DNA from 3 places in the Achromobacter mucicolens genome. Region 2 is predicted to be linked to each of the others. Evidence: predicted binding sites of a transcription regulator. Region 2 holds the regulator's gene; each other region holds the start of a gene.
What was found. The regulator LexA, encoded in region 2, represses DNA repair genes until DNA is damaged. The targets are predictions, from matches to a motif close to ACTGTATNNNNATACAGT.

Region 1 (4,281 bases), 830 kb from region 2:
GGACGTGCAGGCCAAGTACGCGGGCGTGGGCGCGTATGTGGTCGCCGACAAGCCCGAGGCATTTGCCGCGATGATCCAGGGCGACGTGGCCAAGTGGAAGAAGGTCGCCGACTTTGCGCACATCTCGGCGGAATGACATGGGTCAGCGGCTGAAAGACAAGGTGGCGCTGGTGTTTGGCGCGGGCTCGTCCGGGCCGGGATGGGGCAACGGCAAGGCCGCGGCGGCCCTATACGCACGCGAAGGCGCGTGGGTATTCGCCGTGGACCTGCGGCCGGAGGCCGCCCGCGAAACCTGCGGCATCATCGAAGCCGAAGGCGGGCGCTGCCAGGCATTGACCGCCGACGTGACCGATTCCGGGCAGATCCAGGCGGCGGTCGCCGCCGTGCTGGCGGCCGCCGGGCGCATCGACGTGCTGCACAACAACGTGGGCATCACGGAAATGGGCGATCCCATCGAGGCCACCGAGGAGAGCTGGCATCGCGTGCTGGACACCAACCTGACCGGCGTGTTCCTGACCTGCAAGCATGTGCTGCCCGCCATGCTGGCGCAGGGCGCGGGCAGCATCGTCAACATCTCGTCGCTGGCCTCGATCCAGGTGAATTCCTATCCGTACACCTCTTACTACGCCGCCAAGGCCGGGTTGAACCACCTGACGCGGTCATTGGCCGTGCGTTACGCGCCGGACAATATCCGCGTGAATGCGGTGCTGCCCGGCGTCATCGACACCCCGTTGATCTACAAACAGATCGCGGGCCAGTTCGATGACGTCGAGGAAATGCGGCGGCGGCGCAATGCCGCCAGCCCCATGGGGCGGATGGGCGACGCCTGGGACGTGGCCCATGCCGCGCTGTTTCTGGCAAGCGACGAGGCCAAGTACATCACCGGCGTGTGCCTGCCGGTCGATGGCGGCAAGGCCTGCGCGGGACGCTAGCGCAAAGCCGGCGGGACCGGACTGGCCGGGACGCGATCAGACGCGCGGGGCCAGGTCCGCCGACAATTCCGCCGCCGCGCGCTGCAGCGCAGCCACCACGTCGGCCAGGCGCGCGCCGGACAGGCGCGACCGGATGGCTGCCACGCTCAGCGCCGCCACCACGTGCTGCTCGCGGTCGAGCACCGGCACCCCCACGCCCAGCATGTCCGGAATGATGCGGCCCGGGTTCAACGCATAGCCGTTCCGGCGCGCGGCGGCGATGTCCTCGCGCAGCATGTCGGTCGATGGCAGGTCGGGCGCCGCGCTGGCGTCGTAGCGCGCCAGCACGCGTTCGATATCGTCATTGGGCAGGAACGCCAGCAAGGCCAGGCTGCCCGCGCCAACGCCCAACGGGCGGCGGTGGCCGACTTCCAGCGTCAGGATCTTGATGGGAAAGTCGCCCGTCTTGCGGTCCACGCAGACCGCTTCGTGCCCGGAGCGCACCGACAGGAAGCTGGTGTCGCCCGTGGACTGCGCCAGCCTCAGCACGGCCGATTCGGCGATGGCCTTGATGCCGTGCCGGCTTTCGGCCGCCAGCCCCAGGATGTAGGACTCGCGGCCAAGGCTGTAGGTCTTCAGGCGCGGATTGAGCGACAGGAAGCCTTCCTGCAGCAGCGCCGTGAGCATGCGATGCGCGGTGGGCGGCGTCAGGCCGACATCGCGCACCACGTCCGTCAGGCCCACGCCACGCGCCGGGGCCGCCCCGACGTACTTGAGGATGCGCAACACGCGGAAAATGCTTTGCGCGCCGCCGACGGCGTCGCTCGCGCGGGGCGCCATCAATGCACCGTCGCCCCGTCCGGCGGCGTCTGGTTCAGCCCCAGCGCCGCTTCCCAACTGCGCAGCGGCACGCAGGTCTGCAGGCGCACGATGGCGCGCTGGATCAGGGCGGGATGCAGTTCGTGGCCGACGTGGGTGGCGATGTCGATGGTGGAATCGCCGTGCAGTTCGGCCAGGCGGGCCTGGGCTGCCTGGGCCTGCGACACGCTCATGACCGGATCGTCGGCGCCGTGCAGCAGATGGATGGTGGTGTACTGCGGGGCGCTTTTGGGCAGTTGCGCGTAGCGGCCCGAAAACGCGATCACGCGTCCGGCCATGCCGTCGTGGGCCTGCACCAGCTCCAGCGCCATGATGGCGCCCTGCGAAAAGCCGGCCAGCGCGGTGTCGGACTGCAGCAGGCCGAAACGGGCCTGCGCATCGTGCACGTAGGCTTCCAGGCGCGGCAGGGCCTGGGCCACGCGGTCGACGCGGTTGTCGTCGGTAACGCCGCGCACCGAGAACCACTGCCGGCCGGCGCCGCCGCCATCGAAGGGCTCGAAGCCTTCGGGGATCAGCACCGCCGCGCTCGGAAAGGCCGCGCGTACCGCCTGGGCCAGGGGCTCCAGGTTGGCGGGCGATCCGCCCACGCCGTGCAGCAGGATGAAGAGCTGGCGCACGTCGACGCCCGGATCGGGAAGGAATTCGATAGAACTGGAAGACGCCATGAAACTGCTCCGTGCTGGGCTGGGACCGTGGAATGCGCCCCGATTGCGGGATTGTAAAATGCGCCGCGCCTGGCCGTCCCGGGCCACTTTTCGATACGTCCTGCTGGCGCAAAGCCCGGTACAATACTGTATATTTATCCAGGTATTGAACACCGGGCGCTTTTGCCATGCAGTCCCCCGAACGTATCCATCCCGCGTTGTGGCGCGCCACGCAGTTGGCCAAAGGCGCCGCACGCACCCTGCCAACCGGGCATGCGGCGCTATCGGCCGAACTGCCGGATAACGGCTGGCCGCTGGGATCGCTCGTCGAACTGCTGACGCCCCATCCCGGCATCGGAGAAATCCGCCTGCTGCGTCCCGCGCTGGCCCAACTGGAAACCCGTCGGCCCATTGCCCTGGTGCAGCCTCCCCATGTTCCGCACATCGCCAGCTGGATGAGCTGGCGGCTGGATCCCCGGCAACTGCTGTGGGTGGCGCCGGAAAAACCGGTGGATGCGCTGTGGGCCAGCGAACAGATCCTGAAGAACGCCAGTTGCGGCGCGCTGATCTGCTGGCTGCCCCACGTGCGCCCGGAATCCCTGCGCCGCCTGCACCTGGCGGCCCAGGCCAGCGACCTGCTGTTCATCGCCGTGCGCCCGTCCCGCGCCGCCCAAAGCGCCACGCCCGCCGCCTTGCGGCTAGCGCTGGCGCCCGCGCCGGGCGGCCTGTCCGTACACATACTGAAGCGCCGGGGGCCTGTCTGCGACACCCCGCTGTACGTGGGCCTGGAGCCCGGCGCCCTTACCCCCTCTTCTCCCCGCCATGCGCCTCTGGATCGCCGCATACCTGCGCTGCCTGCCGCTGGACGCCATACGCCCGCACTGGCCGCATGAACAGCAGGCGTTCGCCGTTCTGGACCAGGAACGTGTGGCCGCCCTGACGCCCGCCGCCCGCCAGGCCGGCGTGACGCCCGGCATGCGCCGCGCGGGCGCGGCGGCCATCGCGCCTGGCGTGGAACTGCTGCCCCGCCAGCCGCAGGCTGAAGCCGACGCCTTGCAGGGCGCGGCGCTGGCCCTCTTGCAGTACACCCCCGAAATCGCGCTGGCCGACGGCGACACCGTGCTGCTGAATGTGGGCGCCAGCCTGATGTTCTTTCGCGGACCGCGGGCGCTGAGCCGGCGGGTGGCCGCCACGCTGCGCGCGCTGGATCTGCGGGTGTCGCTGGGCATGGCGCCCACGGCCACGGGCGCCTGGCTGCTGGCGCGGCGCGCCGGCCGGGGCGTGCCCCGCCGCACGCTCAAGCTGCCCACCCTGGCGCGGCGGCTCGATGCCCTGCCCCTGTCGCTGCTGCCCCAGGCGCAAGGCCGCCGCAACTGGCTGGACGACATCGGCTGCCACACGCTGGCGCACCTGCGCGCCCTGCCCCGCGCGGGCCTGCAGCGGCGCAGCGCGCCCGATCTGCTGCAAGCGCTGGACGCCGCCTACGGCCAGACGCCCGAACTCTACCGCTGGCTCGAACCGCCCAACCAGTTTTCGCGGCGGATCGAGCTCATGGACTATGTGGAACACACCGACGCCGTGCTGGCGGTGGCGGGACGCCTGGCCGAGCAGCTGGGCGGCTGGCTGACCGCCCGGCAACTGGCCGTGCGGCGCGTGGTGCTCAGCATGGATCACGAACGCGGCCGCCACGCCCGCCCGCCGACCGAACTGGAGGTCGCGCTGGCCCAGCCCATCTGGCAGGCCTCGCAGCTTCTGCATCTGCTGCGCGAAAAACTGAACCACTTCACGCTGGAAGCCCCCGTCATCGCGGTGGCGCTGCACGCGCCCGACACCGTCGAGCAACCCGC
Region 2 (4,281 bases):
CGCTCCTGGGCGCAGTGCGCAAGGCCGAAACCGCCCGCATCGAAGCCGCTGCCGCCCGCGGCTATCTTCCGATCGAAGGCATTGCCGGCTACAACGCCGGTGCGCAGGCCCTGCTCCTGGGCAAGGACTCCGCACTGGCCGCCGCAGGCCGCGTGCTGACCACGCAAGCCCTGGGCGGCACCGGCGCCCTGAAGATCGGCGCCGACTTCCTGCGCCAGCTGTTGCCGGGCTCGAAGGTGCTGATCAGCGATCCCAGCTGGGAAAACCACCGCGCGCTGTTCGAACGCGCCGGCTTTGAAGTCGGCACGTACGCCTACTACGACGCCGCCACCCGTGGCCTGAACTTCGAAGCCATGCTGGCCGACCTGAAGGCCGCGCCCGCCAAGACCATCGTCGTGCTGCACGCATGCTGCCACAACCCCACCGGCGCTGACCCCACCGCCGACCAGTGGAAGCAGATCGCCGCCGTCGTGAAGGAAAACAACCTGGTCCCGTTCCTGGACATCGCCTACCAAGGGTTCGGCGACGGCCTCAAGGAAGACGCTGCAGTCGTGCGCCTGTTCGCCGACATGGACATGACCATGTTCATCAGCTCGTCGTTCTCGAAGTCGTTTTCGCTGTACGGCGAGCGCGTCGGCGCGCTGACCGTGGTCGCCGGCAGCAAGGACGAAGCCACGCGCGTGCTGAGCCAGCTCAAGCGCGTCATCCGCACCAACTATTCGAACCCGCCCACGCACGGCGGCACGGTCGTCTCGACGGTGCTGAACACGCCCGAGCTGTTTGCCCTGTGGGAAGAAGAACTGGCCGGCATGCGTGATCGCATCCGCCTGATGCGTGCTCAACTGGTCGACAAGATCAAGGAACACGGCGGCAAGCAGGACTTCAGCTTCGTGCTCAAGCAACGCGGCATGTTCTCGTACTCGGGCCTGTCCGCCGCCCAAGTGGACCGCCTGCGCGAAGAACACGGCGTCTACGCCGTGTCCAGCGGCCGCATCTGCGTGGCCGCGCTGAACAGCGGCAACATCGACAAGGTGGCAGCCGGCATCGCAGCCGTGCTGTAAATCACGTCGGCAGTGCGCCGTCAGCAGTCGAAACGGGACCTTCGGGTCCCGTTTTTATTGGCATCGTGCCCCGCTTGCTTTTTTGCGCTACGTCCCCCAGAATGGCGCTGTATATATGTACAGTCCGTTCACACCGGATCATCGCCATGGCCAGCAAACTCACGGATCGCCAACAACAAATCCTGGACCTCATCAGGCAAACGGTCGCGCGCACCGGCTTTCCGCCGACCCGCGCCGAAATTGCCCAGGCCTTGGGTTTTCGCTCTCCCAACGCCGCAGAAGACCACCTCAAGGCATTGGCACGCAAGGGGGCCATCGAACTCACGGCTGGCGCCTCACGCGGCATCCGGCTCAAAGATGCCGCCGCCGCGCCGGTGCAATCGTCGCTTCCCATCCCCGCGCTCGCCCAGCTTCTCCTGCCGCTGGTCGGCCGCGTGGCAGCTGGCAGCCCCATCCTTGCTGCCGAGCACGTCGAGCGCGAAGTTGGCGTGGATCCCAGCCTTTTCGCACAAGCCCCCGACTACCTGCTGAAGGTGCGCGGCATGAGCATGCGCGACGCGGGCATCCTCGAAGGCGATCTGCTGGCCGTCAAGAAGGCGTCTGAAGCGCGCAATGGCCAGATCGTGGTGGCCCGTCTGGGCGACGACGTCACGGTCAAGCGGCTCCAACGCCAGAACGGCCATATCGAACTACTGCCTGAAAACCCCGACTTCGAAACGATCGTGGTCAAGGCCGATCAGGAATTTGCGCTGGAAGGCATTGCGGTGGGTCTCATCCGCACGCAAGCGCTGCACTAGGCTGCAGTTCTCTGGCGGGCGCTCCCACCCCACCCGGCCAAACTGGCAGGCAAGCCCACCAAAAAGAAAACCCCGCTCAGAGAGCGGGGTTTTTTGCTTTCGGGCGTCAACAAGATCTGGTGACGCCTTTCGGCTTCGGGCACCCTCTTTCGAGGGCGCCCCGGCGTTCAAGACGCCATCAGTGCTTCATCACCGGGTCGGTCGAGCCAGGTTCCGCAGGTTTGGCAACCAGCGGCTCCTTGACGGCTTCTTCCTCGGCCAGGGGCTCCGGCAGACGCTCCAAGGCCAGTTCCAGCACCTTGTCGATCCAGCGGACCGGCACGATCTCAAGGTGGTTCTTGACGTTATCCGGGATCTCCGCCAAGTCCTTGACGTTTTCTTCCGGGATCAGAACCGTCTTGATACCGCCGCGGTGGGCGGCCAGCAGCTTTTCCTTCAGACCGCCGATCGGCAGGACTTCACCACGCAGCGTGATCTCGCCCGTCATGGCGACGTCGGCGCGCACCGGAATGCGCGACAGCGCCGAGACCATGGCGGTGGTGATCGCAATACCCGCGGACGGACCGTCCTTGGGCGTTGCGCCTTCCGGCACGTGCACGTGCATGTCGTGCTTTTCGAAGACGCTATCGGCAAAGCCCAGACGGCGAGCCCGCGAACGCACAACCGTGCGCGCCGCCTCGACCGACTCTTTCATCACATCGCCGAGCGAACCCGTGCGCTGGATGACGCCCTTGCCGGGCATGTCCGCGACTTCGATCGTCAGCAGGTCGCCGCCGACTTCTGTCCACGCCAGGCCGGTCACCTGGCCGATCTGGTTTTCCTTTTCGGCCATGCCGAACGCGTAGCGGCGCACGCCCAGGTAGTCGCTGAGGTTGTCGGCCGTGACGTTGACCGCCTTGACCTCCGGCGTCTTGCCCTCGGCCTTGGCGCGATCGCTTTGGGTCAGCAATTGCTTGATGACCTTGCGGCAGATCTTGCCGACTTCGCGTTCGAGCGCACGGACACCGGCTTCGCGGGTGTAGTAGCGCACGATATCGCGCAGCGCGCTGTCGTCCACGGTCAGCTCGGTATCCTTCACGCCGTTGTTCTTCATCAGCTTGGGCAGCAGATGGTCGCGGGCGATGTGGATCTTTTCTTCCTCGGTGTAACCCGACAGGCGGATCACTTCCATGCGGTCCAGCAGCGCCGGCGGAATGTTCAGCGTGTTGCTGGTCGCCACGAACATGACGTCCGACAGATCGAAATCGACCTCGATGTAGTGGTCCTGGAACGTATGGTTCTGTTCCGGATCCAGCACTTCGAGCAAGGCCGACGAGGGATCGCCGCGGAAATCCATGCCCAGCTTGTCGATTTCATCAAGCAGGAACAGGGGATTGCGCACGCCGACCTTCGACATGTTCTGCACGATCTTGCCGGGCATGGAACCGATATACGTACGGCGGTGGCCGCGGATCTCGGCCTCGTCACGGACGCCGCCCAGGGCCATGCGCACGAACTTGCGGTTCGTGGCCTTGGCGATCGACTGACCCAGCGAGGTCTTGCCGACGCCCGGAGGGCCGACCAGGCACAGGATCGGCGCCTTCACCTTGTCCACGCGCTGTTGCACGGCAAGATACTCGAGGATCCGTTCCTTGACCTTTTCGAGACCGTAGTGGTCGTTGTCCAGCACCGTTTCGGCGTTGCTGATCGAGTTGTTAATCTTGCTTTTCTTTCTCCAGGGGAGATTGATGAGCGTATCGATGTAGTTGCGCACCACCGTGGCTTCGGCCGACATGGGCGACATGAGCTTGAGCTTCTTGAGCTCGGCATCGGCCTTCTTGCGCGCCTCTTTGGGCATGTGGGCAGCGATGATCTTCTTTTCAAGCTCTTCGATGTCCGCGCCCTCTTCGCCTTCGCCCAGCTCTTTCTGAATGGCCTTGACCTGCTCATTCAGGTAGTAGTCGCGCTGGCTCTTTTCCATCTGCTTCTTCACGCGGCCGCGAATCCGCTTCTCGACCTGGAGGATGTCGATTTCGGTTTCGAGTTGCGTGAGCAGACCTTCGAGGCGTTCAGAGGTGCCCGTGATCTCGAGCATCTTCTGCTTTTGCTCGAGCTTCAGGGGAAGATGCGCGGCGATCGTGTCAGCCAGGCGGCCAGCATCGTCGATGCCAGCCAGCGAGGTGAGGATCTCGGGCGGGATCTTCTTGTTGAGTTTTACGTATTGCTCGAACTGAGCAACGATGGCGCGGCGCAAGGCTTCGGTTTCGGAGCCCTGCATGGCGTCCGGTTCGATCGGCGACACCTGGCAGGTGAAGTGCGAATCGGCGTCTTCGATGGAGTTGATGCGGGCGCGCTGCGTACCCTCGACCAGCACCTTTACGGTGCCGTCAGGCAGCTTGAGCATCTGCAGGATGCCGGCGACGCAGCCGATCTCGTAGACGTCT
Region 3 (4,281 bases), 1.7 Mb from region 2:
CCAGTGCATGGTCTGCTCGTAGGCGATGGCGTTGATGTCGGTGCGGGTCATGCCGATGGCGCTGGGATTTTCGGCGCGTGCCAGCAGCAGCAGCTGATTGACGAGCCGGGTCGCCCGTTCCGAGCCGGTGACCAGTTGCCGCAGGCTGGACTGCATTTCCTCGGGACTGGCGTCGCGCAGCGCCAGTTCCGCCTGCGTGCGCAGTCCCGCGAGCGGGGTCTTCAATTGATGCGCGGCGTCGGCCACGAACCGGCGCTGCGCCTGCACGTTGGCGGACAGCCGGTCCAGCAGGTCGTTCATGGCCGCGACCAGCGGCGCGATCTCGGAGGGCGCGGCGCGCTCGTCGATCGGCGAAAGATCGTCGGGGCGGCGGGCGCGCAGGCGCTGCTGCAGCGCATTCAACGGCGCCACGCCGCGCGACAGCCCGAACCAGACGAGCAGCACGGCGATCGGAAGCACCACGAACTGCGGGATGATGACGCCCTTGATGATGTCGTTGGCCAATTGCGTGCGCTTCTCGACGGTCTCGGCCACGATGAGGAGCGCCGGCTGCGTGCCCGGCAGATGCAGGTCGACCCAGGTGAACGCCAGCCGGATGCCAAAGCCGCGCAACGTGTCGTCCTCGTATTGGACCTCGCCGGGGCGGGGCTGTCCCACGGTGGTGGGCAGCGGCAGCGCGCGGTCGCCGCCCAGGTATTCGCCCCGGCTGCCCAGCGCCAGCCAGAACACGCTATCCGTCTCGTCGGCGCGCAGCACGTCGCGCGCGGCGTCGGTCATCTTCAGCACCGCGCGGCCGTCCTGCGCGTGGACCTGGCGCGTCAGCACGTGCAGGTTGTTGGCCAGTGCGCGGTCGTATGGCACGTTGGCGATGTTCTGCGCGACCACATAGGTGATCGCGACGCTCATGGGCCAGAGCAGGAATAGCGGCGCCAGCATCCAGTCCAGGATTTCGCCCAGCAGCGAACGTTGGGGCGGCGCAAAGCTCGGGCCCTTGGACCCGGCTTGCATGATATCCAGGGCTTCCTGGTTGAGCGGCTCTGGTGAGGGCTCAGCTTGCGAGGTACGCCGCACCCTGGTCCCGCTCAAGACAGTAGCCCAGGCCGCGCACGGTGACGATCTTCACGCCGCTGGGCTCGAGCTTTTTGCGCAGGCGATGCACGTAGACCTCGATGGCGTTGGTGCTGACCTCCTCGCCCCATTCGCACAGATGGTCGACCAGTTGGGTCTTGCTGACCATGCGTCCGCTGCGCGTCAGCAGGATTTCGAGCAGGCTGACCTCGCGGGCCGACAGGTCCAGCGTCTGGTCGTCCACGATGGCGACACGGCCGGTCTGGTCAAAGAGCAGCTTGCCGTGCTTGATCATCGTGCCGCCGCCGCCCGCGCCACGCCGCGTCAGCGCGCGCACGCGGGCTTCGAGTTCGGACAGCGCGAAGGGCTTGGCCATATAGTCGTCCGCGCCCAGGTCCAGGCCCTTGACGCGCTGCTCGATGCTGTCGGCGGCGGTCAGGATGAGGACGGGCAGGGCGGAGTTGCGGGCACGCAGGCGGCGCAGCACTTCCAGGCCGGCCAGTTGCGGCAGCCCGAGATCGAGGATGAGCAGGTCGAAGGCCTGGGCGGCCAGCGCGGAATCGGCGGCAAGCCCGTCGCGCACGGCATCCACTGCATAGCCGTTGTGGCGCAACGAGCGGGACAGGCCATCGGCCAGGATGCTGTCGTCTTCGGCGATCAGGATACGCATGGGCTGCTGCTAGGAAGATACACGCCGGCCCGGGGGACGGAGAATGGCGAAAATACCGGAATCGCTCCGGATTCTGTCATACGGCGCCGGGCTTGCCACTCAGGGTATACGTGCAAAAAGCTGGCACACTGGGTTTTTGTACAGTACAATCCGATGCCATAATCTGATCCGTAGCTCAAGGCTCCACGTCAGGCCGTAGGACAGGCATCAAATCCGGCAAGCTCAGACCCGGCCAGCTCAGACCCGCAGTTTTTCCGACTTCCAGATACGTTACAGACAGGACTCCTCATGGACGACAAAACCACCAAGGCCGCCGCTTCGGAAAAGGCCAAGGCGCTCGCCGCAGCGCTTTCGCAGATCGAAAAGCAGTTCGGCAAGGGCTCGATCATGCGCTACGGCGACAACGAGGTCTCGCACGACATCCAGGTGGTTTCCACGGGTTCGCTCGGTCTGGATATCGCGCTGGGCGTCGGCGGCTTGCCGCGCGGCCGTGTCGTCGAAATCTACGGTCCGGAATCGTCGGGCAAGACCACCCTCACGCTGCAGGTCGTCGCCGAAATGCAAAAGCTGGGCGGCACCTGCGCCTTCGTAGACGCGGAACACGCACTGGATGTCCAATATGCGTCCAAGCTGGGCGTCAATCTGGCCGACCTCTTGATCTCGCAGCCGGACACGGGTGAGCAGGCGCTGGAAATCACCGACGCGCTGGTGCGCTCGGGTTCGGTCGACCTGATCGTCGTCGACTCGGTGGCCGCGCTGGTGCCCAAGGCCGAAATCGAAGGCGAAATGGGCGATTCGCTGCCCGGCCTGCAGGCCCGCCTGATGAGCCAGGCGCTGCGCAAGCTGACCGCCACCATCAAGAAGACCAACTGCATGGTCATCTTCATCAACCAGATCCGGATGAAGATCGGCGTCATGTTCGGCAACCCCGAAACCACCACCGGCGGCAACGCGCTCAAGTTCTACGCGTCCGTGCGCCTGGATATCCGCCGCATCGGTTCCATCAAGAAGGGCGACGAGGTCGTCGGCAACGAAACCCGCGTCAAGGTCGTCAAGAACAAGGTTGCGCCGCCGTTCAAGCAGGCCGAGTTCGACATCATGTATGGCGCCGGCATCTCGCGCGAAGGCGAAATCATCGACCTGGGCGTGGCCGCCAACGTCGTCGACAAGTCGGGCGCCTGGTACAGCTACAACGGCAACCGCATCGGTCAGGGCAAGGACAACGTGCGCGAATACCTGAAAGAGCACAAGGACATGGCCATCGAAATCGAAAACCGCGTCCGCGAAAACCAGGGCATCGTCAGCCGCGCCGCTGAATTCGTGCCCACGGCGGAAGACACCGCCGAATAATCCCGGACATTCGGCAGGGCTCGCCGCGGTTCAGGCAAGTCCCATCGCCGGCCCGGCTGGGCTGGGAAACTGCGGCAGGCGCCAAGATGGGCCTGCCGTTTTGTTTAGCAAGCAGGAAAGCGCATGAGCTGGAAATCGACTCCCGCGTCCGCCGAGCGCCAACGCGCCCGGTTGGACGACGAATTCGAAACGGTCGCCAAGCCGCAAGGCTTGCGGCGCACGTCCGATGCGCGGGTGGCACGCGAACCCGCAGCGTCTGACGATTCGGCCGATGGCGCTGAATCTTCCGGCCTGTGGCAGCGCAGTTCCGAGCAGCGAAGTTCCAATCAGCGCGGCGCCGCGCGCGGCCGGCGTGCCGACACCGCCGCCAGCGCCGACGAGGCGTCAACGTCCGACGGCAAGCAGGCGCGCAAGGGACCGTCACTGAAGATGCGGGCAGTGGGGTATCTGTCGCGGCGCGAGCACGCGCGCGAAGAACTGGCGCGCAAGCTGGCTGCTTATGCCGAAGATGCGGCCGAGGTCGAATCGGTACTGGACGCGCTTGAAAAAGAAGGCTGGCTGTCCACCGAACGCTTTGCCCAAAGCCTGGTTCATCGGCGCGCCTCGCGGCAGGGCGCGGCGCGCATCGTGCAGGAATTGCGCCAGCATGGCGTGGACGACAACCAGGTCGCGGAACTGCGCGAACAGCTTCGCGCCACCGAATACGACCGGGCGCTTGAGGTCTGGAAAAAGCGCTTCAGCGCCAAGCCCGAAGATCGCGCGGCCTACGCAAAGCAGGCGCGTTTTCTGGCCAGCCGGGGGTTCGCGCACGACGTCATCCGGCGCATCCTCGGCGAGGGCGACGAAGACTGACGCCCGGCGGCGTGGTTTTCCACGTGCGTCTACCCAGCCGGCGCCGCTGCGGCCGTCGTTGTTCCTTACGTTTTCACTTCGGTCTTCACTTCGGTCGTCACTTCGCCGACTTGATGCCCGACAGCGTCTTGAAGCAGACGTCGCGGGTAATGGTCAGAAACTCGTCGATATACGAGGCGTCCGTGTCCTCGCTGCGCACGGTCGCATACAACGTGCGCCACACGCCTTGCGGGCCCAGGCGGCAAAGCCGCAGCCATCCCTGATTCATGTATTCCGTCAGCGCCCAGTTCGGCAGGGCCGCCACGCCCCGATTGCTGGCCACCAGTTGCGCAATGATCGGC

Region 1: imuA (translesion DNA synthesis-associated protein ImuA) is a predicted target of LexA. The motif match lies at 2,581-2,598, and genes of this name have one in related genera.
Region 3: recA (recombinase RecA) is a predicted target of LexA. The motif match lies at 1,866-1,883, and genes of this name have one in related genera.

The regions. Positions count from the first base shown of each region.
Region 1 is NZ_CP123364.1:2,483,443-2,487,723, reverse strand. Features, by position in the region: gene QEP15_RS11370 (Bug family tripartite tricarboxylate transporter substrate binding protein) at 1-136, shown strand, start outside; gene QEP15_RS11365 (SDR family NAD(P)-dependent oxidoreductase) at 138-932, shown strand; gene QEP15_RS11360 (IclR family transcriptional regulator) at 969-1,751, opposite strand; gene ypfH (esterase) at 1,751-2,455, opposite strand; gene imuA (translesion DNA synthesis-associated protein ImuA) at 2,623-3,327, shown strand; gene QEP15_RS11345 (Y-family DNA polymerase) at 3,257-4,281, shown strand, end outside.
Region 2 is NZ_CP123364.1:3,309,033-3,313,313, forward strand. Features, by position in the region: gene QEP15_RS15070 (amino acid aminotransferase) at 1-1,061, shown strand, start outside; gene lexA (transcriptional repressor LexA) at 1,208-1,858, shown strand; gene lon (endopeptidase La) at 2,037-4,281, opposite strand, start outside.
Region 3 is NZ_CP123364.1:1,597,995-1,602,275, forward strand. Features, by position in the region: gene QEP15_RS07280 (sensor histidine kinase) at 1-936, opposite strand, end outside; gene QEP15_RS07285 (response regulator transcription factor) at 1,049-1,738, opposite strand; gene recA (recombinase RecA) at 2,027-3,088, shown strand; gene recX (recombination regulator RecX) at 3,212-3,940, shown strand; gene QEP15_RS07300 (LysR family transcriptional regulator) at 4,038-4,281, opposite strand, start outside.